DNA from 2 places in the Paenibacillus sp. Y916 genome. Region 2 is predicted to be linked to the other one. Evidence: riboswitches for the same ligand, from Rfam matches in the RefSeq annotation. Region 2 holds a riboswitch; the other holds the start of a gene.
What was found. Region 2 has a riboswitch for FMN ahead of ribD (bifunctional diaminohydroxyphosphoribosylaminopyrimidine deaminase/5-amino-6-(5-phosphoribosylamino)uracil reductase RibD). Riboswitches for the same ligand answer to the same signal wherever they lie in the genome.

Region 1: another riboswitch for FMN. It lies ahead of AC1TO9_RS18255 (DMT family transporter); the one in region 2 lies ahead of ribD (bifunctional diaminohydroxyphosphoribosylaminopyrimidine deaminase/5-amino-6-(5-phosphoribosylamino)uracil reductase RibD).

What each region holds. Positions count from the first base shown of each region.
Region 1 covers NZ_JBXCJA010000009.1:144,516-159,461, forward strand. Annotated here, with positions in the region: gene AC1TO9_RS18195 (sugar ABC transporter substrate-binding protein) at 1-745, opposite strand, end outside; gene AC1TO9_RS18200 (response regulator) at 747-2,366, opposite strand; gene AC1TO9_RS18205 (histidine kinase) at 2,363-4,189, opposite strand; gene AC1TO9_RS18210 (ABC transporter substrate-binding protein) at 4,453-5,496, shown strand; gene AC1TO9_RS18215 (sugar ABC transporter ATP-binding protein) at 5,591-7,117, shown strand; gene AC1TO9_RS18220 (ABC transporter permease) at 7,110-8,147, shown strand; gene yjfF (galactofuranose ABC transporter, permease protein YjfF) at 8,140-9,105, shown strand; gene AC1TO9_RS18230 (ABC transporter substrate-binding protein) at 9,293-10,330, shown strand; gene AC1TO9_RS18235 (hypothetical protein) at 10,420-10,611, shown strand; gene AC1TO9_RS18240 (hypothetical protein) at 10,901-11,053, shown strand; gene AC1TO9_RS18245 (IDEAL domain-containing protein) at 11,150-11,515, shown strand; gene hflX (GTPase HflX) at 11,998-13,257, shown strand; FMN riboswitch at 13,350-13,544, shown strand; gene AC1TO9_RS18255 (DMT family transporter) at 13,674-14,633, shown strand.
Region 2 covers NZ_JBXCJA010000001.1:521,505-536,450, forward strand. Annotated here, with positions in the region: gene xerD (site-specific tyrosine recombinase XerD) at 1-13, shown strand, start outside; partial or broken gene deoB (phosphopentomutase) at 20-1,204, shown strand; gene AC1TO9_RS02455 (purine-nucleoside phosphorylase) at 1,250-2,053, shown strand; gene AC1TO9_RS02460 (pyrimidine-nucleoside phosphorylase) at 2,155-3,486, shown strand; gene AC1TO9_RS02465 (D-alanyl-D-alanine carboxypeptidase family protein) at 3,679-4,860, shown strand; gene spoIIAA (anti-sigma F factor antagonist) at 4,953-5,306, shown strand; gene spoIIAB (anti-sigma F factor) at 5,303-5,764, shown strand; gene sigF (RNA polymerase sporulation sigma factor SigF) at 5,776-6,531, shown strand; gene AC1TO9_RS02485 (stage V sporulation protein AA) at 6,661-7,308, shown strand; gene AC1TO9_RS02490 (stage V sporulation protein AB) at 7,305-7,727, shown strand; gene AC1TO9_RS02495 (spore germination protein) at 7,752-9,338, shown strand; gene lysA (diaminopimelate decarboxylase) at 9,471-10,802, shown strand; gene AC1TO9_RS02505 (peptidylprolyl isomerase) at 11,000-11,437, shown strand; FMN riboswitch at 11,659-11,832, shown strand; gene ribD (bifunctional diaminohydroxyphosphoribosylaminopyrimidine deaminase/5-amino-6-(5-phosphoribosylamino)uracil reductase RibD) at 12,114-13,214, shown strand; gene AC1TO9_RS02515 (riboflavin synthase) at 13,238-13,903, shown strand; gene AC1TO9_RS02520 (bifunctional 3,4-dihydroxy-2-butanone-4-phosphate synthase/GTP cyclohydrolase II) at 13,922-14,946, shown strand, end outside.

The DNA.
Region 1 (14,946 bases), on a different contig from region 2:
CGAATATGGAAGCGGAAGCGGAAATGAAATCGAGGCCCACAAAAGCGTCGAAGTGAGGATGGTTATCAATCATTAACTCAAGATCGGCCGTGGCAGTTGCTGATTTGCCTTCGTTATAACGTACATTGAGAACCTGAATTTCCGTATGTTCATTTAAGTAAGTTAATAATCCATCCAACCGCTCGCTTAAGCTGTTCATCTCAGACATACCTGTCTCGACCAATATCATTCCTTTATTGTTCAATAAAGAACTGATAATAACCCCCATTTGCTTACCAGAATAATAGTTATCCGAACCGATATATGCGAGGCGTTTGCTTCCAGGAGAATCCGATTCGAAACAGATGACAGGGATTCCTGAGTCCACGGCCTTGTTAATCATTGGAATAAGAGCAACAGAATCGATGGGATCGATGGCGATCCCATCGACCTTCTGCCGAATCAAAGTATCCATCATGCGAATTTGTTGCTCTGAACTGGTTTCGTCAGGTGCTTTTACAATCAGGCGAACACCATGTTCATTCGCGGTATCTTCTGCAATTTGTGTAATCATTCCATAATAGGAATGTGCCATAGGATAAATGATACCGAACGTCTTCGTCTTTGATACAATCTCACGGTTCTTAGACGTAGAAATTGGACTGTCTGGAGTGGATGAATCTCCTTTGAAGTTAATGACAATAAGAAGCGAGCATAATGCTAGAAAGCACAGTATCGTGGTGATCATCGTAGTCGTTTTTAGCATGCTATGATCCTTCCGTTCCGGAATCCTGGATAGAGAATGTGTCATTCCGTCGAAATTCCTTGGTGGTCATTCCCGTTGATTTCTTGAATAGGTTAGAGAAATAATGAGCATCATGATAACCGACTTGATAGGCAATTTCATAAGATTTGGCATGGGTTGACCTCAAGAGCTCCATCGCTTTACGAATACGAATATATGTTACATATTCTATAAATGTCTGGCCGGTTTCCTGGCTAAATATTTTACTAAGATGGCTCGGGCTTACACAGACAGATTCGGCCGCATCTAGAAGCGATAATTGATTGTTATGGTAATGGCAACGTATATATTCTTTCACTTGTTCTAGCATTCCCGTATATTTATCGGCAGCATCTCTACGCTTTAACCAGTATTGTTCAGCAAGATTTGCTAGGTAGACGAAGGCCTTTTCCCAGTCATTGACGGTTTCTATTTGTTTCTGCAGCTTACCCTGTACTTCGGTGACTTCGGTCGAATTTCGAAATGTCCCTTTTACACTTTGGAATACTTTGTAGGTAAGATCGTTCAGAATATAGTAGCCGTAAAAAGATGAATTCCAATTTAATCGTTTCAAGCCAGCAGCAAATTGTTCGATGAACGTCTTCATGTCGGCCTGCGATCCGAATTTCAGAAACTCGATGAACACATGATGATCTAATGAAATCGTATGATCTGGGGAGTCTCCGTTCATAGTACCGAAATTATGTCGATTCTGCTTGGTAAGTCGACGCCAATGCTTATCTTCTTCCGCTTCTAGGTAGGAATCGTGAATACCCTGTAACCGATCTTGAATGTTACCGATACCAAAGGATACCACGATCGGAAGGTTTACCTCATCAAGATGACCATAATCCTCCTGAATAGAATAGATCGCAAGCTGAAGTTGTTCTTCGGTGTTTCCTTGTAGCACCCACACCTTTTCTGTACGTATCCGTTTAAATGCTAGAAATTCAACTTGTTTCTTTAAGTCGAACTCAAGCTTTGCCTCAATCTGTGCTAGAAGGGATGTATCCATGGCTAAGTCGTCTTCGCGGCTGCGAAAATGAGTAATCATGATGGTATAATATTTAGCTATAAGTTGAAGGGAGAGTAATGAAGCTACATGGATGGCTTCAGCCGTTGTTATGAAGCCACTACACAGATCAGCAAGTAGCATATCCTGTGTGCGCAGCGTCTGATTAGTGATCATTTGTGTAAGTTTATTAATCCGTTCTTTCTCCTGACGTTCTGAATCAATCTTCTCACTGATCTGGTGTAGTTGTTGGATAATATCAGCGGCACTAACGGGCTTCATACAATACTCATCGACACCGATTCGAAGCGCAGATCGAGCATATTCGAACTCGTCATGTCCACTAAGAATAATAATTTTAATGTCAGGCATCACTTTACGAACGATAGAACTGAGTTCCAAACCGTTCATGAAAGGCATCTTAATATCGGTAATGAGGATGTCAGGCATCCACTGCTCAATAAGGGGTAAGGCTATCTCGCCATCCGAGGCATCACCGCAGTATTCAAAGCCTTCTTGTTCCCAATGAATGCAGTCGCGTATACTTTCTCGGAACAATATTTCATCGTCTACTAGCATAACTCTCTTCATGGATTTTCCCTCCGTTCTATCGGAATACATAAGGATACATATGTCCCCAGAAGCTCTACACTTTCTATGGCCACTCCGTAGTTACTCCCATAATATAGCCGGACCCTCTGATGTACGTTATATAGACCGAATCCGATGATTCCGTCCTCTTCTGTTAGTTCTTGTGAGGATGATGTGTTTAGTCTTTTACGAATCTGTTCCATACGTACGGGGGTGATTCCGATTCCATCATCTTCTACTACTAACTTGAAGTTCCCATCGATTTCTTTCTGTGCGCTGATCCGAATGAGTCCCTTTCTTCTTTTGTTCTTAATGCCGTGATAAAGTGCATTCTCCACAATAGGCTGGAGTGTCATTTTTAGAATAGGTGTATCCAATAAAGAGGGATGAACGTCAATTTCGTATTGCAATATATCTCGATAACGCATTTGCTGAATAATTAAATAACTTTGGACATGTTCAAGTTCATCTTTTAAAGGAATCCAGTCACGGCCCTTGCTTAGGCTTATGCGGAAAAAACGCGAGAGAGCTTGAACAAGCTGTATGACTTGGTCATTCTTATTGGCTTCTGCCATCCATACAATCGAATCCAATGTATTGTACAGGAAATGTGGGTTAATCTGAGCTTGCAACGTTCGCAGTTCTGCTTTTTGAATTTGCTCTTGTTCGTTGATACTTTGTTCGAGCAGCATTTTGATTTGTTCCAACATCGTGTTGAAGCTTCTACCTAGATCAGCAATTTCATCTTGACCTGATGTCTTTACTTTTGCTTCGAGAAAACCTGATGCTGCTTGGCGCATTTGCTTCTTCAATAATTGGACAGGTCGAATCAGCCATTTGGTCATAAAGAAATATAGTGTCATCGTAAATAGAATGCTCAGTGCAACACTGATAATAATGACTTGCCTGATCTCGTTGGCTTCCTCAACAATCTCCTGCAACGGCGCAGAGCCAACGATGATCCAATTCGTCTCCTTAGAAGTGGTATATACAATGAATTGGGGTTTGCCATGGGAGGCTTCCACAAAGCTACCTCTTTGGTTAATGAACTGATGTTGTAGCTCTGTTTGCTGAAGTTGAGATGCCTGAATCTGATTGTCTGACTGTGAAGGCACAAAAATAGGCTTACCTTTCTCATCAATAACGTGGAAGAATCCCGTTTGTCCAATCTTGGTATTGTCTATGAATTGCTCGACGATGGAATCGTCTAGGTCAATGACAATAAACCCGATGACCTCGTGTGTGATTTGCTGTTTGACCGCTGCCATAATGGAAATGACGTTGGTTTGCTTGTATTGAAATCCGTCTAACCTATCTAGCGGATCAGCATTAGTAGGGGTAATATTCAGCGCTTGATCGGGATGGTTAAGTAGTTCGGTGAAATGAGAGTTACGGAGCGGGTTAACGTCAAGTTGGAATACACCGATCTGCTCACTAATCCCTTTCCCATACAAATTCACCATGGAGATGTTGAGAACACTTTCGTACTTATAGGTTTCTCTGTACAAATCAAAGGTGGTTAATATTTCTTTGGCATCCTCATAAGTCTCACTTTGAGAATACAAGAAATGATGAACTGTCGGATTATTACTCAATTCGAGTAACTCTCCAACGTCTTGGAATAGAATGTCGATATCTCGGCCTAGCTGATCAGCAACCATCAACGTTGCTGTCTTACTGTGGCTGCTAACCGTATTGAACGACTTCTGATAGGAAACCGATCCAACTGCGATCAAAGGTATGGAAGTTAGAATGACGAATAGGGTCAGCAGTTTAGCGCGTACGCTTGAATTAATCCATTGCAATAATCTCATATGGGTCATGTAACCCTTCTATAAATAATGTAAGCGATTCCAGTGTTCGAGAATTATCATATCAAAAAATCGACTCATTTTCTATGGATATAAAGAAAGACCATAAAATCACAATTTTCAAACAAATAATCAAACAAACATAAATGAATATAAGAAAAATAAACAAAAAAACATAAGAAATACCTAAGGACCTCCGTATAATCAAGAAATGAAAGCGCTATATAATGAGAACACGCCAATGATTGGTGATGACAAGGGGAGGTATGAAATAAATGAGAAAAGCAAAAAAGATAGGGGCATTTACAGTATTCATGTCATTGATGTTATTGGTAGCTGCTTGTGGTGGGACTAATGATGCTGCAAATAACGGCAAAACGAATCAACCTGCTAAGACGACAACGGTGACGGATGCAGCAGTCAAAGATACATCTTCAGATAAGAAGATTGTAATGGGTTTCTCGCAAGTAGGGGCAGAAAGCGGCTGGCGTACGGCGAATACGACTTCCATACAGGAATCTGCTAAAGAAGCAGGTATTGATCTCAAGTTCTCTGATGCACAACAGAAGCAAGAAAACCAAATCAAAGCGATACGCTCCTTTATTCAACAAAAGGTGGATGTGATTGGTTTCTCTCCGGTAGTTGAGTCCGGTTGGGATACGGTTCTGAAAGAAGCCAAAGACGCAGGGATTCCGGTCATTCTGACGGACCGTTCTGTCGATTCAACGGATACCTCACTTTATGTAACGTTTCTAGGCTCCGACTTCGTGCTCGAAGGGGAAAAGGCAGGTGCATGGCTTGCGGATCAATATAAGGACGCTACTGAACAAGTGAATATTGTTGAGTTACAAGGAACAACAGGATCTGCTCCGGCGATCGACCGCAAAGAGGGATTTGAGAATAAAATCAAAGATAATGCAAATCTGAAGATCATTGCTTCTCAAACAGGAGATTTTACCCGTGCAAAAGGAAAAGAAGTCATGCAAGCATTCTTGAAAGCGAATAAGGATATCGACGTGCTTTACGCTCATAACGATGATATGGCTTTAGGAGCAATCCAGGCTATTGAAGCTGCTGGTCTGAAACCAGGTGAAGATATTATCATCATCACGGTTGACGGAATTAAAGATGGCTTCCAAGCTGCAAGCGAGGGCAAGATTAACTTTATCGTGGAATGTAATCCATTGTTTGGTGGGCAATTAATGCAAGCTGCTAAAGATGTTGTCGCTGGGAAAGAGGTACCGAAACGAACAGTAGTAGAAGAGGGCACATTTACAATCGATCAAGCGAAAGAAGCACTTCCTAACCGTATGTATTAACTTGTTACAATAGTTGGAATGATAGACCACTTCATCGTCAAAGGTCCTTTGGCCGAAGTGGTCTTAAACAACAGAGTGGATAGGAGAGAGGATTATGGAGCAGCAACGACCTATTGTACAAATGACTGATATTCATAAACAGTTTCCCGGAGTAAAAGCACTCTCTGGCATTAACTTTCGATTATTTCCTGGAGAAGTTCATGCGTTAATGGGAGAGAATGGGGCTGGAAAGTCAACTCTTATCAAAGTATTAACTGGGGTCTATGCGATTGATCAAGGTACGGTCGATTTAGAAGGTAGGACAGTATCTATTCAAAACCCACAACATGCTGTGGAAATTGGCATAAGTACCGTATATCAAGAAATCAATTTATGTCCGAATCTGTCGGTTGCGGAGAATATCTTTATCGGTCGCGAGCCTCGTCGCTACGGTCGGATCTTATGGAAAGAAATTAACCGAAGAGCTACACAATTACTCAAAGAGCGATTGCAGTTAAATATTGATGTAACCAAGCCTTTGCAAAGCTATTCAGTGGCGATACAGCAACTTGTTGCGATAGCGCGTGCCTTGGATGTTTCGGCTAAAGTTCTTATTCTGGATGAACCAACGTCCAGCTTGGATCAGAATGAAGTGAAGCAATTATTCCAGATTATGAACCAATTAAAGAATGAAGGACTAGCCATCCTATTCGTTACTCACTTCTTAGAACAAGTATATGAAATGTCAGATCGTATAACCATTCTCCGTAATGGAGAATTTGTTGGGGAATATGTAACCAAAGATCTCCCTCGAATAGAATTAGTATCCAAGATGATAGGTAAGGAACTGCATATGCTTGAAGATCTTCCGAAGACGAAAGAAGGCCGAGAGGGAATAGATGAAGTATTAATGGAGGCATCTGGGCTTGGAAGAAAGGGATACATCGAGCCATTCTCCTTACGTATCGGACAGGGAGAAGTCGTCGGACTTGCAGGACTTCTCGGTTCTGGAAGAACAGAGCTAGCACGACTATTATTCGGAGCTGATCGTGCCGATCAGGGGAATCTTAAGTTCGGTGATAGCGGGGGGACCGTACATTCTCCTAAGCAGGCGATTGAACAAGGCGTCGCCTTCTGCTCTGAGAATCGAAAAACGGAAGGCATTATTGAGAATTTAACGATTCGAGAGAATATCATTCTTGCTCTTCAGGCTAACCTTGGTTTGTTTCGAACCATTCCCGTCAAGAAGCAAGAAGAGATTGTAGAGGAATATATTAAGAAGCTCAACATCAGTCCCCCGAATCCAGAGCATCTAGTCAAAAACTTAAGTGGTGGCAACCAACAGAAGGTTATTCTAGCCCGGTGGTTATTAATGCAGCCCAAGTTACTCATCTTAGATGAGCCTACGCGAGGGATTGATGTGGGGACGAAAGCAGAAATTCAGAAATTGGTTATTACCTTATCGCGCGAACAAAAAATGTCTTTCATATTTATTTCCTCCGAATTAGAAGAAGTCGTTCGTGTTAGTGATCGCATCGCAGTTCTCCGGGATCGCAACTTAGTACAAGAAATGAAGGGCGATGAAATAAGCCAACACTATGTATTACAGGCAATTGCGGGAGGTCATTCAACCGATGTCTAGATTAATGAAGCATCATATATTCTGGCCAATAACGATGTTGGCGGCACTTTTATTATTTAATTTATTCTATTCTCCTGATTTTTTCTCAATTCAGGTACGTAATGGCCATCTGTATGGAAGTCTGATCGATATATTGAATTTTGGTGCACCCCTCATTGTGGTGGCTATCGGAATGACTCTAGTCATTGCGACCAAAGGAGTAGATCTATCCGTTGGTTCCCTTGTTGCAATTACAGGGGCATTAGCTTGTTTGACGATCAGTAGAGGTAGTGATCAGAATACATTTACCTTAGTAATGCTTGCAATAGTAATTTCGCTTGTTTTGGCTTTGGTATTGGGAATATGGAATGGATTATTAGTGTCTTTGGGAGGAATTCAACCCATTATCGCAACACTTATATTAATGGTGGCTGGGCGTGGAATTTCCCAACTGATCACGAGTGGTCAGATTATTACCGTTTCAAGTCCCAAATTTAATTATATCGGTGCAGGATCATTTGTGGGATTGCCTTTCTCTATTTTTATCGTAATGGCTATATTTATCATTGCATTGTTGCTGACACGTAAATCGGCGTTGGGCTTGTTTATCGAATCCGTTGGTACCAATCCTGAAGCGAGTCGTCTTGCAGGAATTCGATCCAAGGTAATACTAATTTCGGTATATGCATTTTGTGGCGTATGTGCGGGGATCGCGGGTCTAATTCTTAGCTCCAATGTCTCAAGTGCGGATGGGAACAATGCGGGATTATGGATTGAGCTTGATGCTATTCTCGCTGTCGTTATTGGAGGGACATCCATGAACGGAGGTAGATTCTATTTATCGGGGACGCTAGTGGGTGCACTTATTATTCAGACATTAACGACAACGATCTACATGATTGGTGTTCCACCAGAAATAACGTTGGTTGTTAAGGCGTTTGTAGTCTTAATCGTATGTTTGATCCAGTCTGAGACGTTCCGGAGGATTATATTTGAGAGATGGAAATCTCGTAAGTATACGAGTAAGGCAGGTGTAACACGACATGGCTAAAAAACAATATCTACCTATTATTGTGACAATATCTCTATTTATTGTTATGTTCGCACTAGGATCCTTTCGATATACTGGCTTCTTCTCCGTACAGGTGCTGTTGAATCTATTGATAGATAACGCCTTTCTTTTGATTGTAGCTATCGGAATGACTTTCGTCATCGTTTCCGGTGGTATCGACTTATCCGTGGGGTCAATGATAGCCCTGACCACAATGATCTCCGCAAGTCTTATTCAGAACTTAGGCTGGCCACCATTTATTGTGATTCCGTTGGTGCTGATGATAGGTGCCACTATTGGTTGTGCGATGGGGGCTATTATTCATTATTTCAATATTCAGCCGTTTATCGTAACGTTAGCGGGCATGTTCTTAGCAAGAGGCCTTTGTTATGTGATTAGTATTAATACGATTACGATTAATGATGCCTTCTATACCCGTATGGCACAGACCAAGATCCATCTACCGGGTGGTAACTTCATCTCCATTAGTGTACTTATTGCCCTGATTGCTATTGCGCTTGCTATCTATCTGGCGCATCACACTCGCTTCGGTCGTAATGTTTATGCATTGGGTGGTAGTGAACAATCTGCTGTATTGATGGGACTACCAGTAGCACGTACTAAAATTCTTGTCTATACGTTAAGTGGCTTTTGTTCCGCGCTATCCGGTGTGGTATTTACATTCTATATGCTGTCTGGTTATGGGCTACATGCTAATGGGCTAGAATTGGATGCCATCGCAGCAGTCGTGATTGGAGGAACTCTACTTACTGGGGGCGTTGGATATATTGTAGGTAGTTTCTTCGGAGTTATGATTCAAGGGGTTATTCAAACGATTATCAGCTTTGAAGGAACCTTAAGTTCTTGGTGGACAAAGATTGTGATTGGACTATTATTGTTCAGCTTCATTGTGTTTCAAAGACTACTTACTTCTAGGCGATCGTCCGGGAGAGGATAACAAGCTAGATGAAAGTGATACCATCCTCCTCAAAGGACGGTATCACTTTTTCGTAGAAATAGGGGTGCTTCCATTTTGAAGCGGGATATGTCAAACTTTTAATAGGAATACAACTAGAGTTTAAGATGACTATGATCCCTAAATCTGCTTATGGAAAGGGAATATGATGAATAGAAGGTTAGTACTCATGATGTGTATGATTGTATTGTTCAGCTTTTCGTTCATAGGCTGCGAGTCTGTTCAGACAGCGGAGACTCCTGTCACCCCCTCAGATACGAGGAATTCGGAGATATCCCTGCAGGACAATGAATCCGTTGAAGTGATGGAGTCATTATATTCATCTGAGCCGATTAGGCTTGGATTCTCTCAGTTGGGTTCAGAAAGCGATTGGCGCAGAGCGAACACGAACTCGGTGAAGGAATCGGCAAAGGAAGCTGGGATTACACTATTATTCGAGAATGCGGAGCAATCCCAGGAGAAGCAATTTGAAGCGATCCGTTCTTTTATTCAACAAAAGGTGGATGTCATTGCGATTGCACCCGTCGTACAATCCGGATGGGAGCCCATTCTTCTAGAAGTGAAGCAAGCTGGAATACCTGTGATCATAGCGGATCGTTCCGTTAATGTGAGTGATTCATCGCTTTATGTGACGTTCATTGGTTCTGACTTTTATGATGAAGGTCGTAAGGCAGGGAAATACCTATTGGATAAAATGAGGGATACTCCTGGACCTATCGGTATCGTAGAACTACAAGGAACAATGGACTCTACTCCAACGATTGAGCGAAAGGATGGTTTCCGAGAGATCATTACTTCTCGATCCGATTTTAAGATATTGAAGAGTGAATCAGCCAACTTCACCCTTGAAGAGGGAAAAGAAGTGATGCAGTCAATCATAGAAGAACAAGGTAAAGATATCGATGTGTTGTTCTCACATAATGACGATATGGCGCTAGGTGCGATTGAAGCTATTGAGGCGGCTGGTTTGCGTCCGGGTATAGATATTGTCATCATATCTGTGGATGGAACACGCAAGTCTTTTGAAATGATGGTCGAAGGGAAGATCAATGCTGTTGTTGAATGTAACCCGCTATTAGGAATGAATCTGATGCAGGCTGTTCAAGAGATCATCGGGGGCAAAAACCTACCGAAACGTATAGTACTTCCAGAGAGTATTTATACTCAGGCTGTTGCGGAACGAGAAGTGAATAATAGAAAGTACTAATATAAGGTCCTCCGCCCAGTTATGGGAATGGAGGATTTTTACCTGCATTAGATCTAGATGATAAGAAGAAATTATTTGAATCCTATGTCGTGCAAGGGATAGTACCTAGAATCTCTCTTAACGAAATTGTAGAACAAAAAGAAGTAAATAAAGAAGAATATACATTTGAAGTTAATTTTCTAAATGAAGATGGTTCAGCATTTGTAATCAGGGAAGCTGATTCGATTCGAGATAAAGAGTTTACTTATACCGTGAAAAAATCGACGGAAAGTTTAGAGTAATGGAACTTCCCCTTTACCAACTCTAAATAGAGTAAGTTAGATATGATCTTATTAAATCTCCCTTAGCAGGAGTTTTTTTAACATAATAAATTCGATCCATATTCCATGTAACATCATAAATTCCGGATGTCATTCAGTGGAATAGGCATAGAGTGGTGATGTTAGAGTGACGAACATTGCTTCGCGCATGAAGGTAGTGAGGATGAGGCTAGAATAGATGTGTAAAGTACAATTAAATAGCAGGAAAAGTAGGGGAAGAGAGAATTAGTTGTACAAACTACAGTTAAAAATGGCGATAACGCTGAAAAGTGGAATTTCCAGTAAATTAGATGTACTCCATGCAACTAAAGTTAGCTTCAGAGGGATTGGGTTGAATTTAGATGTACTTATTGCACCTAATAGTGAATGGCGAGGTCGGTTCTACTTGATAAAAGGAATTTGACAATCATTACTGAAACAATTATAGTTACAGTATAGCTTTCAAAAAGTTATTAAATAGATATTATTCTTAAACTAACTTAAATGGTGGTGATTTGTAATGAATATTGAAATAGGTGATTGGGTCAAGGGAAATACAAATCATGGTGAATTAATACATGGTTTTATCGATTCAATAAATTTGTTAGCTGGCACTATGGGAATACATGTGATTGCCTCGGATCACGAAACGGTGATTGGGACAACTATTGATGTACTTAATCAAGGGGTGAAAAAGCTCCCAGAGAGTTCATTAGATAATATTGAGCAATTAAAGAATCTAATCGATATCGCTTTATTGACTAAAGATGAACAATGGTTCATGGAATTAACCGATCAATTAAATGCTATTCATCACGGTTCCAATTCACATATAGAGGATTATTTGATTACAGATAAGAAGAGCAATCGATTAGGAATATTGTAAAGGGCACATGATGGGGCCAATGGATACCGGTATTTCGGCATAGCCACCCTTGCACATTCAGATTGTGAGATTGGTTCATCTGTGTTAATATGGAAATAACTATAATGATCGGAGGGTTCTCGAAGAGATGAATGATACAATCCGCTTTCAACCTTTGTACCACTAATTGAATAGTGCAAAGGCTCTGCTACTGTGCAGGGCGAACGGGATTGGTCTGTGTATATTTCTAGAGAACTCCATTTATTGCGAATAATCGCATCAATAAAGAGGAGGGCGACCCCGCCCTCTTTTTGTTGTATTTATGGATAACCACCCAATAATCATCCATACCATGACTTATTAGGTCGAAGGATCTTTCATTTTTGTGTATACATAAATATGAAAGGTCACCCTTTTGGTAAAGATGGATATATCCCGTTCGCTTAACCACAGGAGATTAGCCTGAGGTTTTTTTATTATGAAGGTAAAGGAGATTAAACTATATGGAAGAATTGCAACAGCGAGCAATCCTAGTAGGTGTCAATGTGAAGCATCAAGAGGATTTCGAATACTCTATGGAGGAATTAGGGAATTTAGCTTCAGCTTGTCATGTCGGAGTAGTAGGGGAGCTAACACAAAATTTAGAGAGAGTGAATAAAACTCACTATATTGGAAGAGGTAAAGTGGAGGATGTCAGGGCGTTGTATGAGGAGCAGGAGGCGAACATGGTTATTTTTAATGATGAATTGTCTCCCTCGCAAATTCGTAATCTAGAAGCAGACTTACAGTGCAAGGTGATTGACCGGACGATTCTAATCTTAGATATATTTGAGAAGCGGGCAAAGACAAGGGAAGCCCAACTTCAGGTAGAAGTAGCCCAACTGCAGTATATGCTACCTAGATTAATCGGTTTGCGTGAATCATTGGGTCGGCAAGGTGGAGGTGTTGGGACCAAGAATAAAGGTGTTGGAGAAACGAAACTTGAGCTAGATCGCCGTAGAATCGAGGATAAGATCAGTGCATTGAACAAAGAACTGGAAACACTCGTATCTCAACGCCAAACCCAACGCAAGCAGCGCCAAAAGAATAAGCTTCCAGTCGTATCACTAGTTGGCTACACAAACGCAGGGAAATCAACGATTATGAACGCCTTGGTAGAGTCATTCAGTCCATCTGGTAACAAGCTAGTGTTTGAGAAAGATATGTTGTTCGCAACACTGGAAACTTCGGTTCGTAATATACATCTCGAAGATAACAAGTCCTTTCTACTGACAGACACGGTTGGATTTGTAAGTAAACTACCTCATCATCTCATCAAGGCCTTTCGATCTACGCTTGAAGAAGTGGCTGAAGCTGATTTGTTGATTCATGTGATTGATTATTCTAACGATAAGTATGAGAAATTGATGAATATTACAAACCATACATTAGAAGAGATCGGAATTACAAATATTGAAACGATCCTTGCTTATAATAAATGTGATGTGGTGGATTGTGAAGTTCCACTAGTGGAAGGGGATAGTGTTTACCTTGCGGCGAAGCAAAGAGTGGGTATAACCGAACTCGTTGACTTGATTAGGGCACATATATTTAAAGATTATATGCAATGTGTGATGCTGATTCCTTTTGAACAAGGGCAAGTGGTCTCCTATTTAAATGAACATGCGAATATAATCTCTACTGAGTATGATCATGTGGGTACACGATTAACACTAGAGTGTAGAGCGATGGATGTTGAGAAGTATCGTGAGTATGTCGTTTGAAATGTAAGATTGAAGTGATTTACTGAAACAAATCATTGACTAATTTCATTTGGAGTCCTTTAATAGAAGATATAGCATTTAATAAAATGAATATGGATCTTCGGGGTAGGTGAAATTCCTAACCGGCGGTGAGAGTTCTTATTTTATAGTGCGAGTTCAAAAGGTGACTTTTTGAACAACCTCTATATATGAGCTTCTAGCCCGCGACTCGTCATCATGAAGATGGTGGCGACTGACTTGGTGTGAATCCAAGGCCGACGGTAAAGTCCGGATGGAAGAAGATCAAAGCACATGCATGGCGTGGATTTTTTGTTGCGCACAAGCTTATTTGATCAGCCCCCGTAAATGTCGATAACTATCGAATGCGGGGGTTTTCTATTGTAAGACCCCATATTCAGAACAAGGGGATAGAGAGAGTGGACAATGTAGTGGAGAGTGTAAGGCCTGTTGTGGCGGTTAGAGAAAAGCCTTCAAAGAGTGGGTTTTGGCTAGTAGTATTGGGAGCGGCCCTATGGGGAGTAGATCCTTTATTTCGAATTATTTTATTAGATTCACTTACTTCAACCCAGATTGTATTGCTTGAGCATATTATTATTGTTCTATTTGTTGCTCCGGTGCTATGGAGAAATCGCGATGAACTTCATGGATTGCGACTGCGGCATGTCGGTGCATTGCTCTTTATCTCTTGGGGCGGATCAGCGCTAGCGACGATTCTGTTTACGATAGGATTGTCTAGTGGGAATATAAACGTCGTGTTGTTACTTCAGAAGCTTCAACCGCTGTTTGCAATTATTTTGGCAAGATTACTATTGAAAGAACGACTACCAAAGCATTTCTCGATTCTATTCTCGCTAGCTTTAATAGGTACGTATTTACTCACATTCGGATTTGCGATACCTGTGGGGAAATGGAATGACTTTGTTCAACTGGGTAGTTTATTAGCTCTTGGAGCTGCGGCTCTATGGGGAGGATCAACTGTTATGGGGCGTTTAATGGTTGGTCAGATGAAGTATGAGACCGTGACTTCCTTAAGATTTATTCTGGCATTACCATTGCTACTCTTTATAACTTGGGGTGAAGGTGGAGTGTGGAGTTTACCAATCGGGACGACTGCTATGGTATTGGTCTCTGTGAATCTATTGGGCCAAGCTCTATTACCTGGTTTGCTCAGTCTTTTGGTTTATTATAAGGGGTTAACGACTACGAAAGCATCGGTTGCGACATTGGCAGAGTTGAGTTTCCCAATGGTAGGGGTGCTGATTAATTGGATCGTATTCCGAGAGGCGATCACGCAAGCACAACTTATTGGTTTTATTCTGATTTGGGCGGCTCTGTTTGCAATCTCTAGACAAGATGAAGAGATACTGCCTGTTTAATGACTAAACTATATCCCTTTGCAACCATTAGAATCGATGGGGCGAAGGGATTATATATATTTATATTGAACTTATTAATTGTAAAAAATTATGACTTGCGTTGATAGGGAATGGCATGTTATATTATAAATCCGGTCAGCGAGAAAATAAAAAATGTCTAAACAAAGGCATTAAAAAAAGACTTGCATTATAAAACTGGATGCGATATGATATAAAAGTTGTCACCGAGACACACTGGTGAATAACGAAAGAGAAATTGATCTTTGAAAACTGAACAACGAGTGAGTGGTTTTCACGAAAGTGAGAACAAAAC
Region 2 (14,946 bases):
TATGAGGGAGTGAAATACAATGGCTACTTCTAATCAAGGTTTCAAAAGAATTTGCTTCATCGTATTGGATAGTGTGGGTATTGGTGAAGCACCAGATGCTGCTAAATTTGGAGATGAAGGATCCCATACGCTTGGACATATTTTGGAGCGAGTAAAGGATCTAAAGCTTCCTAATCTACAACAGATGGGACTTGGCAATATTACACCGATTCCACCCCTGAGTCCCGTAGAGAAGCCGACAGCATTTTATGGAAAGATGCAAGAAGTATCTAACGGAAAGGATACGATGACAGGTCATTGGGAGCTCATGGGTCTTAAGATTCAGACCCCATTCAATACTTATCCAGAAGGATTCCCTGAAGAATTGATTAAGCAATTCGAGGAAGAAACAGGACGTAAGGTGATAGGGAATAAGCCAGCCTCAGGTACGGATATCCTAGTGGAGTATGGTGAAGAACAGATGAAGACAGGTGCTTGGATTGTCTATACATCTGCGGATAGTGTATTTCAGATTGCAGCACATGAAGAGGTTATACCTCTGGAAGAGCTTTATAAAGGCTGCGAAGTTGCCCGTAGGTTGACTATGGCACCTGAGTTCTCTGTAGGCAGGGTTATCGCTCGTCCTTATGTAGGTGAGCCTGGGAGCTTTACACGTACATCTAATCGTCATGACTATGCAGTGAAGCCTCCAGAGCCGACTGTGTTGGATGCGGTGCAAGCGATGGGCAAGGATGTCATTTCGGTAGGGAAGATTCATGATATTTTCACAGGAGAAGGGATAACGGAATCCTATCCAACGAAGAGCAATGAACATGGAATTCAAGTGACGATGGAACAGTTATCTAAAGATTTCAATGGCTTTCTGTTTGTTAACCTTGTTGATTTCGATTCATTATATGGTCATCGTCGCGATCCAGAAGGATACGGAAGAGCACTCGAGGTATTCGATCAGTCACTTCCTGAACTTATCTCAAAGTTAAATGATGATGATCTATTCATTATATCTGCAGATCATGGAAATGATCCGACTCATGGTGGAACAGATCATACGCGGGAATATGTACCTTTATTAGTGTATAGTCCCTCATTAAAAGGAACATCGAGCTTAGGAATTCGCGGAACGTTCTCGGACGTAGCGGCAACGATTGCTGATAATTTCGGGGCACAAGCACCTAAGTATGGTACAAGCTTTTTACAAGAGTTATTAGGCCCTAAGGAGACAAAGATGATGGAACAATTAAATGACCAAATGATTCAAGAAGCGGCGGCATACATTTCTAGCAAGAGTAGTATTCTTCCTGAGGTAGGACTTATTCTTGGCTCAGGGCTTGGTGTATTAGCAGAATTGATAGAAGAGGGTATATCTATTCCTTATGAGGACATTCCCCACTTTCCTGTATCCACTGTAGAGGGACATGAGGGAGAACTGTTGTTGGGATTGATTAAGGGACGTCCGGTTGTGATGATGAAGGGACGATTTCATATGTATGAAGGGTATGGACCAGAGGTCACTGCTTTTCCTGTACGCGTGATGAAAGAGTTGGGTGTGAAGAGCCTACTTGTAACGAATGCGGCAGGGGGAGTGAACAAAGAATTTCAACCAGGAGATCTTATGCTCATCACCGATCATTTAAATTTGACAGGTACTAATCCGCTAATTGGACGCAATAATGCGGCACTGGGTGTGCGTTTCCCTGATATGTCTGAAGCTTATAGTCAACGTCTGCGTAAAATTGCAAAGAATACAGCGAAATCAAGAGGATTCAAATTGAAGAAAGGCGTTTATGCCGGACTTCTAGGTCCTTCCTATGAGACTCCAGCTGAAATAGTGATGTTGCGTACACTGGGAGCTGATGCGGTGGGCATGTCTACGGTATCTGAAGTCATTGTTGCTCGGCATGCAGGAATAGAAGTTCTGGGAATAACATGCATTACTAATATGGCGTCAGGTATTCTAGATCAACCTTTATCCCATGATGAAGTGATGGAGACAGCGGAACGTGTTCGTGAGAAGTTCTTAGGATTGGTAGTAGATCTTATTCCGCAAATGTAGAGTATGAATGAGAGTTCAAAAAGTCAGGTTTTCAGCAGGTGATTTTTTGGACTTTCTCTATGAAGGCTTAAGGTAGAATTGCGTATGGGAGGGGCAATACGATGAGAGCAGTAGATATTATTCAGAGAAAAAGAGATGGTCATGAACTAAGCAGTGAAGAAATAGCATTTCTGGTGAGAGGTTATGTGAGTGGAGAGATTCCGGATTATCAGATGTCTGCATGGGCAATGACTGTTTTTTTAAAAGGAATGACCGCTGGTGAGACGGGCGATTTAACGTTAGAAATGGCTCGATCGGGTGACCAAATGGATCTAAGTCCTATTCTCGGAATCAAGGTTGATAAGCATTCTACAGGGGGTGTAGGTGACAAGACGACGATAGTGCTCGCTCCCTTGGTAGCTGCTGCAGGCGTACCTGTTGCCAAAATGTCAGGACGTGGTCTAGGTCATACTGGTGGAACGATAGATAAGCTTGAGTCGATTACAGGCTTTTCTGTAGAACTAGATCGTGAGCAATTTTTCAGACAAGTGAATGAAGTGGGTGCCGCTGTGATCGGTCAGAGTGGCAACATTACTCCTGCGGATAAAAAGTTATATGCTCTTCGTGACGTTACTGCAACTGTGGATTCCATTCCACTCATTGCAAGTTCTGTTATGAGTAAGAAAATTGCTGCAGGAGCGGATGCTATCGTACTGGATGTGAAAACAGGTAGCGGAGCGTTTATGAAGACACTGGATGACTCTATTAAACTTGCGCAGGCTATGGTCGATATCGGCAGCCATGTCGGTCGGCAGACGGTTGCAGTTATTAGTGATATGGATCAGCCGCTTGGATTCGGCATAGGAAATGCACTGGAGGTTAAGGAAGCTATTGAAATATTGAATGGGCATGGTCCGAAGGATCTTCATGAGGTCTGTCTTATTCTTGGCTCCCATATGTTAGTGCTTGGTGGTAAAGCGCAAGATGAAGTGGAAGCGCGTGCTATTCTTAAGGGTCATCTAGAAGATGGTTCTGCGCTTGAGAAGCTGAAAGAGCTTGTCCATGCACAGAATGGTGATGTTGATCAGATTGTTCATCCAGAGAAGCTTCCAACGGCCAAACGACTCATTAAAGTGAAAGCAGTACAAGCTGGGTACGTCTCGGCTATTCAGGCAGAGTCGATCGGCATTGCGGCCATGCTACTTGGAGCGGGTCGTGAGACAAAAGATTCCGTCATTGATTTAGCAGTAGGGATCCGATTATCCAAGAAAATTGGTGATGCTGTACAACTTGGGGAGACGCTAGCTGTACTCCATGTCAATATGGAGGATTCTACCAAATTACAGGAAATAGAGAATAAAGTGTTGGAATCTTACCGAATTTCGGAGACAAAAGTTTCAGTCCCTCCGCTAATCTATGCCATTGTTACTCGTGATGGTGTACAGCGTTTTTGACTCCAATATGAACTTTTTCACCAAGGACGCCGAAAGGCGTCTTTTTTTGTTTGCAGAAAATAACTTCTATCGAAATATAGATTGGATGGAATATATTTCATCCAACCTGACGACACTGAAAGAAAGGTACATTTTCACAATGACCCGTTTATCTTAATAACCATTCGCCAATTACATGTAAGGAGGGGACTAATGTTGAAAAAGATGCTACGAATTATTGTAACGTTGTTATGCCTCATTGCTCTAAGTAGTCCAGTAACGGGATACGCCGCTGAGGAGAAGAAACCAGCCACTCAAGACCTAGCGCCAAATGCGTTGTCAGCAGTATTGATGGATGCGGATACCGGTACGATCATTTATGAAAAGAACAGTCATGCTAAACTTCCACCGGCGAGTATAACCAAGGTTATGACGCTGTTGTTAATCATGGAAGCGATTGATGAAGGAACGCTTAAGCTTACGGATAAAGTGAGAACGAGTGAATATGCTGCTTCGATGGGTGGTTCACAAATATTTCTTGAGCCGGGAGAGGAGATGACTGTGGATGAGATGCTGAAAGGGATAGCCATGGCATCTGGTAATGATGCTTCCGTAGCTATGGCTGAGAAAATTGCTGGAACAGAACAAGCTTTTGTAGAAATGATGAATGCACGGGTCGCAGAACTTGGACTAAAGGATACCCATTTCGTCAATTGCAATGGACTTCCGGCACAGAACCACTATTCATCATCCCATGATATTGCGGTCATCAGTCGTGAGTTGCTAAAGTATCCGGAGATTACAAAATATACAGGAGTGTACCAGGATCATTTACGTAAAGATTCGGATAAACCATTTTGGCTAGTTAATACGAATAAATTAGTGAGATTCTATACTGGAGCAGATGGTCTGAAGACCGGGTATACGTCAGAGGCGAAATTTTGCTTATCTGCTACGGCCGTTCGGGATGGATTAAGGGCTATATCTGTCGTCATGGGGGAACCGAATACAAAGACTCGTAATAGCGAAGTGTCTTCGATGTTCGATTATATGTTCTCGCAATATACGAACCATTCCCTATATAAAGAGGGAGATGTGATGGGTACTGTTGAGATTAATAAGGGGAAGAGCAAGGAACTCCAGCTAATCGCGGGACAACCCTACAGTGTTCTGATGAAAAAAGTGGGTAAAGAGAAAGACATAAGACATGAAATGCAAATAGAACCCAATTTAAAAGCTCCGATTGAAGAGGGTCAGGTGCTAGGCAATCTGGTGGTGTATCAAGGAAACCAGGTGATCAAGAAATTCGAATTAAAGTCACCTGCTACGATTGACAAGGCGGGCTGGTGGACGATGTTCAAACGTACAACAGCTAAGTTGTTTTTTGTAGATTGATAGCAGTTTTCTTCTAGTTTTGTCGGGATGCAGGAATTTGAATTTCATTTCTAGAACTCTTTGTTCATGATAGGGAGGAGAGTGAATAGAATATGAATCTTCAAATGGAAATGGAACATCACCGTCAAGTACTTGTCGTCCGCTTCTCTGGAGAGCTTGATCATCATACGGCAGATCATGTTCGGATGAAGCTGGATGAAGCAATTCATACTAGGCAGACTGAACATATTGTTCTAAGTCTGAAGGATTTACAGTTCATGGATAGCTCAGGAATAGGTGTTATTCTTGGAAGGTACAAGCTAATCAAGAGCAAAGGTGGAAAAATGGCAGTGTGTGATGTGAATGCACCAGTTTTTCGTCTGCTGGAGATGTCAGGTATGTTCAAGATAATGAATATCTATGAAAACGAGAGCGATGCGCTTTCGGGGTTGGAGGTCGTGTCATGAGTGAAGAACAAGCCCAATCACATAATTTCATGACGTTACAGTTTGCCGCGAAATCAGTGAATGAATCATTTGCTCGATTCACAGTTGCTGCTTTTGTCTCGCAACTGGATCCGACGATGAATGAGTTAAGTGACCTAAAGACCGTCATATCTGAAGCGGTAACCAATAGCATTATTCATGGGTATAATTCTGATTCCACTGGAATGGTCACCATTACGGCTGAGATCAAGGGAGATACGGTCACGATGACCGTGGAAGATCGTGGACATGGGATAGAAGATCTGGATCTTGCGAAGCAACCTTTATATACTTCTAAGCCAGAATTAGAAAGATCGGGCATGGGATTTACCATTATGGAAAATTTCATGGATGAATTTGAAGTGTCTAGCGAATTGGGATCGGGTACGTCGATTAGGATGAAGAAGAGGATTGAATCCAAGAAAGCTTTATATAATTAGGGGTTGGAGTAATGGATGCTGAAGTGAAGAAAGTCTCGCAAACCTACTTGGAAGATTCAGAAGTCAAACGTCTTATTGCACTTAGTCAAACGGGGGATACCGTTGCCCGAGATACACTAGTTAACTGTAACATTCGTCTTGTCTGGTCCGTTGTTCAAAGGTTTATGAACAGAGGGTATGATCCAGAGGACTTGTTTCAAATTGGTTGCATTGGACTGTTGAAATCCGTTGATAAATTTGATCTAAGTTATGATGTCAAATTTTCGACCTATGCGGTTCCTATGATCATAGGGGAAATCCAGCGTTTCTTACGAGATGACGGTACACTCAAAGTTAGCCGCTCATTGAAAGAAATGGCCAATAAGGTTCGGAAGAAGAAGGATGAACTCTCGAAGGTGTTGAATCGTCTGCCGACAATTAAGGAAGTGGCAGAGGATCTTGGAGTCACCCCGGAAGAAGTAGTGTTCGCGCAGGAGGCCAACAAGCCGCCAACATCTATACATGAGACAGTTTATGAGAATGATGGGGATCCTATTACGCTAATGGATCAGATTGCAGATGAGTCTCAAGATAAATGGTTTGAGAAACTAGCTCTGAATGAAGCAATAGAGGGGTTATCCGAACGCGAACGGCTTATCGTCTATCTCCGATATTATCGGGATCAGACCCAATCCGAAGTCGCAAGTAGACTTGGAATTTCTCAAGTGCAGGTATCTCGTTTAGAGAAAAAGATTCTTCAGCTTATTCGTGAGCAGATTGCGCAATAGAATGATCAGCATAGGTGAATATGAATGGAGAGAACCTGAGACATAAGTGCTCAGGTTCTTTTCTTTTGACTAAAAAACACTATTCAATCACATACTAACGATAATTTAACAGTAAAGGAGTGATCTGTTATGGAATATACCTCCACTCCGACGGTGTATCTCCAACTTAAGAAACGTGTTCTAATCCCTCGAGGGAAGATAGTGACTCTTGGTGAAGTCGCTCAAATTCTGAGTGAACCGGAATGGGAACAGAAGTTGTACAACCTTGAATTATCTTTCCCGCAACAGGTAGATGGAAACTTACTTGTGATGGATCTAATGAAGATTATCTCGCGAATTAAGACTGTCATACCGAATGTATATATCGAATCCATTGGGATGCAGCAAGTCATCATTGAAATTGTTCAAAAACCAAAGAAGCCATCTAAATCCTTGTTCGTACTTGTGTGGTTATTGTTGTTCTTTGGGTCAGCACTAACGATTATGAATTTTCATGCAGACGTCAATATGATGGAGGTACACATTAGGGTTGTAGAGATGGTCACTGGAAAACGGAATGAGCATCCTTATCTTTTTCAGAGTGCGTACTCCTTAGGAATTGGCTTCGGAATGGTTGTGTTCTTTAATCATCTCTTTAAGAAGAAGTGGAACGAGGAGCCGACACCGCTTGAAGTTGAAATGTATCTTTATCAAGAGAATATCGATCAATTCGTAGTGGCTGAAGAATATAAGAAAGAAGGGGCTAATCAACGGAAGCAGGATGAGAGCTCATTATGAGTATGATGATAGGTGTTGTGGAAATATTATTAGGGATTGCGGGAGGAATCGCTGTTGGTAGCGGAGTAATTGCCTTTATTCTAGTTCTAGATATCGTTCCAAGACTTGCGCAATTAACTTTCACTTATCATAAAGTCCACTGGTATGAAGGAGCCTTGATTACAGGATCTCTCGTTGGAACAATAAGTGACTTTTGGCAGTGGAAAGGAGCATTTAATCCCGTAGTTGCGTTAATAATAGGAGCATTCTTTGGAATATTTGTTGGACTATTAGCAGCAGCACTTACAGAAGTATTGAATGTACTTCCCATTCTAGCGAAACGCCTTCATATGAAAAGTTACTTGGTGGGTTTGTTGATGGCTATGGTTGCTGGCAAGGTGTTGGGTTCGCTGTTTGATTGGTTTGTATATCGAAATTAGCTAACATCAAGGGAGTGAGACAGCATGTCAGATGAAGAATTAAACCATAGCGAGAATGAAAAGAAGAGCGATTCAAGCAAACAGAAACGTCAGGATAAGCGAGACGAAGAAATGTCAGATACCATTGAGGAATCCATTATTTATTGGCAGGAGCGTGATGAGTTCTCTGGGGATCTGAATCAAGTTGAAAAGGTGTTAAATGAGGTGATGGGGCTCGAATCTTCATTTGATGTTGATTTTCGTAAAATGAACTTTGGTGGAATTGAAACAGGAATATTATTTATAAGTGGATTTACAGACAGCGATAATATGACGGAGATCCTCACAAGATTGACCTATATTGGGCAAGGAGAAGTTTGCTCAGACGCTATGAAGTCTTTCTTTGATAAATACATACCTCATATTCAAGTGGAGAAAGTGGACTTATTAAGTCAGGTTATTAACAAGGTACTTACGGGTATGAGTGCATTCTTCATGGAAGGTGACAGTACGGTGCTCTTGGTAGATACGCGTACTTATCCCTCTCGTAACCCAGATGAATCATCCATAGAACGGGTGGTTAGGGGTTCAAGAGATGGATTCACAGAGACATTGCTCACGAACGTGTCATTGGTTCGACGTAGAATCAGAGACCCTGGATTGATGTATGAAGTCGTTCAGGTTGGTCGGCGGACAAGGACGGATGTATGTATTGCTTATATAGATGATATTGTGGATAAGGTACAAATTGATAGCATTCGAGAGAAGATCAAAGCAGTCAAGATAGATGGCATACCCCTTGGTGATAAACAGCTTGAGGAAGCTATCATCAATAAGGGTTGGCATCCATATCCGTTAGTAAGGTACTCAGAGCGGCCTGATGTGGTAGCGTCACATTTACTTGAAGGTAGAGTTGTTGTGTTCGTAGACACCTCGCCAAGCGTTATGATTATGCCTACAACGTTCTTTGATTTGTGTCAGCATGCAGAAGAGAATCGTCAGACGCCTTTTATTGGCACATATTTGCGTTGGGTTAGATTTCTGGGAATATTGTTCTCGATGTTTATACTTCCGCTCTGGATGCTACTTGTTCTGAATCCAGAATTGAAGCCGGCTGCTTTGGAATTTATTGGCCCACAGGAGACGGGAAAGATCCCCCTCATAGCTCAGTTTATTATGGTGGAATTGGGTGTGGATTTACTTCGTCTTGCTGCTGTTCATACGCCAACTTCAATCGCATCAGCCATGGGCTTAATTGCAGCTATTCTTGTAGGGGATGTTGCTGTCAAGACAGGTCTGTTTATCAATGAAGTCGTGCTTTATATGGCGATTGCTGCGATCGGGATGTTCGCTACACCAAGTTATGAATTGGGTCTGGCTAATCGGATTGTACGCTTAGTGTTACTTATAGCTGTATCCATCTTTCACGTCCCGGGATTTGTGATCGGCACGACACTGCTTGTTCTCTTGTTGACGCTCCATAGATCGTATAACTCTTCATATCTATGGCCATTTATCCCCTTTAATGCAAAGGCGATGGCTGAGATACTGTTCCGTATGCCGGTGTTGTCGAATAAGAAACGGCCTTCTTTCAATAAACCACGAGATAATACACGAATGCCACTAAAGTAGTTTGAGAAGCGATTGCGTCGAATAACACAAATGTTCTGCACATAAATCCATTTACTCTTATTTTAGGATTCTGATATACTAAGGTAAATAGAAGTGGAATATCAATTCCATCAAAAGTGGAGGACTGTAGAGATGTTTTTACATGGTACAAGTACAATAAATACAAGTGGACACTTAGAAATCGGTGGTTGCGATGTTGTTGATCTTAAAGCACAATTCGGCACACCACTCTATATCATGGATGAACAATTGATCCGTGAACGTTGTAAAGAATATGTTGAAGCATTTAAGTCGTCAGGGCTCAATTTTCAAGTGGCTTATGCTAGTAAGGCATTCTGTGTAATGGCAATGTGCACGGTCGTGGAACAAGAAGGCATGTCTTTGGATGTCGTATCTGAGGGCGAATTATATACAGCCCTACAAGCGGGCTTCCCGGCGGAACGCATTCATTTTCATGGTAATAACAAAACACCGGATGAGATTGACATGGCGATCGAAGCGGGAATTGGATGTTTTGTAGTAGATAATTTGGTTGAATTACATTTGCTGCAGGCTATTGCGACTGAGAAGGGCAAGCAAGTTCATGTTCTTTTACGAGTTACCCCGGGGGTTGAAGCACATACGCATGAATATATTTCGACTGGACAAACAGATTCCAAATTCGGATTCGATATCGGAAATGGTTCTGCTCACGAAGGTGTCAAGGTCGCTTCGGATTTATCTAACATAGAGCTACTTGGTGTGCATTCGCATATTGGATCGCAAATCTTCGAGGTCGAAGGGTTCCAGATGGCTGTTCAAAAAGTAGCTGATTTCGCGAAAGAGGTTCAGCAGCAACTTGGAGTACGTTTTAAAGTTGTAAATCTTGGTGGCGGATTTGGAATCCGTTATGTTGAGGGAGATACACCGTTACAAGTTGTCCAATATGTTAAAGCGATTACGGATGCGGTTAAGGAGCATTTCGCGGATCTTTCAGGTGAACTTCCTGAGATTTGGGTAGAGCCGGGACGGAGCATTGTGGGAGATGCAGGGACGACGCTGTATACTGTAGGAACACAAAAGGACATTCCGGGTGTGCGTAAGTATGTTGCTGTTGATGGTGGAATGACGGACAACCCGCGTCCTGCACTATACCAATCTGAATATGAGGCGCTCCTTGCTAATCGTGCGAATGATGAAGAGACGGAAGTGGTCTCTATTGCTGGAAAATGTTGCGAAAGTGGTGACATGTTAATCTGGGATGTGAAGCTTCCTGAAGTACAAAGTGGAGATCTGTTAGCTGTATCTTGTACGGGTGCGTATAACTATTCTATGGCGAGCAATTATAATCGTATTCGTCGACCTAGCGTAGTGTTTGTAAAAGGTGGACAGAGCGATCTTGTAGTGAAACGTGAAAGCTTCCAAGATATTATAGGGAATGACCTTGTTCCGGAGAGAATTCGTAAGCAAGCGGTGTTGAAATAACCCGTTAGGTTAGCTTGCTAGCACTGTGGTGAATAGCTTCAGACGAAGGATCAATCCATACGTATTTACGTAGGAATGATTTCATTGTTTTCTTTTCCATGTTTCTTTGCTTTCAGGTATCCATTCATAGTAAACTATAGGGTGTCTATAATTATTTTATGAAGATCCACACAATATGTTAAGGGGTTGGAATTATAATGAAAAAAGGAACAATTGAATTAGAAAACGGCGGAGTGGTTGAAATTGACTTTTTGCCAGAAGAAGCACCAGGAACAGTAGCTAACTTTGAAAAGTTGGCTAATAGCGGTTATTATAACGGATTAACTTTTCACCGTGTAATTGCTAATTTTGTAGCTCAAGGTGGATGCCCAACAGGTACTGGTACTGGTGGCCCAGGATATACAATCAAATGTGAAGCTGTTAACAACACAACTAAGCATGCTAAAGGCGTATTATCCATGGCACACGCGGGTAAAGATACAGGCGGTAGCCAATTCTTTATCGTTTACGCACCACAACCGCATTTGGATGGCGTTCATACTGTATTTGGTACAGTAACAAGTGGTATGGAACATGTAGATAACATCAAAGCTAATGACAAAATGAAGGAAGTAAAAGTTTGGGACGAAGCGTAAAAGTTTAAACTTTCTAAATTCAAATAAAAAGGCTAGTCTCTTAGGGGATTAGCCTTTTTTTTTGAATTATGCGAAAGCACGTACTTACTAGGGCAATCGAAATTTGGGATAACGCTTCGCTTTCCGGCGGATTTGTAACTTGCTATATTAAATATAGTTATACTCTTGTATTTTTATTTTGTTGATGGTAAAATTCGAACATAAGTATAATTTCATATTGATTTATCCTTCGGGGTTGGGTGAAATTCCCTACCGGCGGTGTTGCCGTATTTATAGATCATACTAATGAATATAATATGGCTTAGTCCGTGACCCATATGCTGATGAAGTTGGCATATGGTTGACCTAGTGAGAATCTAGGACCGACAGTATAGTCTGGATGGGAGAAGGAGAGCAACTTACGCAATTCACTTCAGTGATCGCGTATCGTAACATAATAAATAAGGCACCGATGTACGTGACTGATTTCACAATATATACACAATGATGTTTTTCTTTGTTATCTGTGGAATATTTGTTGACTGATTTCATAGCTTTATTTTTGTGTACTCTTATAATTCTCACAACTAACCCCTGTATCGGATGAATGCATTTCATCTGTTGCGGGGTATTTTTGATTTTTTTTGCAGTGTATTGATGTGAGTATGGTGTATAGAAGGATGAGGTGAAGTAACCATTGGAAATTATGAATGATGAGTTTTACATGACACTCGCACTGGATATGGCAGAACGAGCTCAAGGACAGACTCATATAAATCCAGTCGTGGGTTGCGTTGTCGTAAAGGACGGGGTCATGGTAGGTATAGGGACGCATTTAGAGCTTGGAACCCCACATGCAGAGGTCCATGCATTGAATATGGCTGGCGAGAAGGCATTAGGGAGTACCGTCTATGTGACCTTGGAACCATGTAGCCATTATGGAGCAACACCGCCTTGTAGTGAACGTTTGATACGAGATGGTGTCCATCGGGTCGTTATCGCATCTCAAGACCCTAATGCCCAGGTAGCAGGCAAAGGGATCGCTATGCTACGTGATCATGGGATTGAGGTTGAAGTTGGATTACTTCAAGATCGTGCACTGAAACTAAATGAGAAATTCATTAAATATATTACAACAGGGATTCCATTCATTACATTAAAGACTGCCAGCACATTAGATGGCAAGATTGCTTCCAAAACAGGAGATAGTAAATGGATTTCCAACGAAGTTGCGCGTGAACAGGTACATACACTCCGTCATCGTCATCAAGGCATTATGGTTGGGGTGGAGACAGTTATAATGGATAATCCCCATTTGACAACACGCCTAGCAACGGGAGGGTTGAACCCGATACGAATTATTGTGGATTCACAGTTACGCACGCCATTAGAATCTAATATTGTGAATGATGGGTTAGCGCAAAGTATCATATTAACTACTGGGCAGATGGATGTTGCGAAGGCAGAACAGCTTAAGCAAGCGGGTGTCATTGTACTTGTTTGTGGTGAAGGTCCTCGAGTAGATCTATCCATAGCGATGGTAGAGCTTGGTGCAATGAAGATAGGCTCAATTCTTCTCGAAGGAGGAGGAACCTTGAATGGTGCCATGCTTGCGGCTAAATTAGTTGATCGAATTATACTTTATTTTGCTCCTAAAATTGTAGGTGGCTTGAACTCCCCTAGTAGTTTTTCTTTTGAGGGAAGCGAATGGATGAAGGATGCTGTTAGATTAGAATCTATGGAAGTAGAGCAATTGGGAGATAATCTTCGTATTAGTGGCATACCTGTGTGGTCCTAATCGGCTGGAAGGGAGGTTATACAATGTTTACAGGGTTAGTTGAAGAGATAGGTACACTTCGAGGAATTACACGAAGTGGAGAAGCAATGGTGCTACAGCTTACGGCATCCATCATTATGGATGATCTAAAGATTGGAGATAGTGTGTCTGTGAATGGGGTATGTCTTACAGCAACCTCAATCGATAGTCAATCATTTTCCGTTGACGTTATGCCTGAAACATATCGTAATAGCAACCTGAAAGATCTCCAGATGGGAAGTAAGGTAAATTTAGAGCGTGCGATGATTGCTAATGGACGCTTTGGCGGGCATATCGTTCAGGGGCATGTTGATGGCATCGGGACAATCCATCATGTGACTAAGAATCAGAATGCCGTTGTATATGAGATTACACCAGCAAGTTCGAATATTCTCAAATTTATTATTCCAAAGGGTTCTATAACGCTTGATGGCATCAGTCTCACTGTTATCCATACGAGTGGAAATACATTTCAAGTATCGATTATTCCGCATACGTTGGCTCAGACCGTTCTACATTATAAGCGGGCTGGAGATACGGTGAATATTGAATGTGATGTGCTCGGTAAATATGTAGATCATTTGCTTCATTATAAATCTTCAGGAAAGCAAGATGAGGGTAAACACTCAGGAATAAACATGGAATCCTTAGCTCGAAATGGATTTGTGTAATTTTAGGAGGAAATGAATATGGAGAAAGACATTATTTTTGATCCAATTGAAGAAGCCATCTATGATCTGATGCGTGGAAAGGTCATTATCGTCGTAGATGATGAAGACCGAGAGAACGAAGGGGATTTCATTGCCCTTGCTGAAAAGGCAACCCCAGAAGTAATCAATTTCATGATTAGTCAAGGCCGTGGATTGGTATGCTTGCCGATCACCCAAGAACGCGCTGATGAATTAGATTTGAGACCGATGGTTGAACACAATACGGATAATCATGGAACTGCTTTTACAGTATCTATTGACCATAAAGATACTACAACGGGAATATCTGCTAATGAGCGTTCATTAACCGTGAAGGCTATTATGGACCCAAATGCAACTAGAGAAGACTTCCGTAGACCGGGGCATATGTTCCCATTAATTGCTAAAAAGGGTGGCGTTCTTCGTCGTTCAGGCCATACGGAGGCAGCAGTAGATTTGGCTCGTATGTGTGGATCATATCCAGCAGCTGTCATCTGTGAGATTATCAAGGAAGACGGTACGATGGCTCGATTACCAGATCTGGTTACGATCGCTCGCGAACAGGATTTGAAGCTTATTAATATTAAGGAATTGATTCATTATCGTAATGATAAGGAAAGATTAGTTAATCGTGAAGTTTCGGTACGTATGCCAACCGATTTCGGTGAATTCCAGGCGATTGCATATACCAACGAAGTGGATGACAAAGAGCATCTTGCATTGGTTAAGGGAGAGATTGACCCGAGTAAGCCCGTACTTGTGCGTGTGCATTCCGAATGTTTGACGGGGGATGTATTTCACTCTCATCGTTGCGATTGTGGACCTCAGTTTGCGGCAGCGCTTCGCCAAATAGAAGCTGAAGGTAGTGGTGTTCTACTCTACATGCGTCAGGAAGGTCGAGGCATTGGTCTGCTTAACAAATTGAAAGCTTATAAATTGCAAGAGGAAGGTTTTGACACAGTCGATGCTAACCTGAAGTTAGGTTTCCCAGCTGATCTACGAGATTACGGCATTGGAGCACAGAT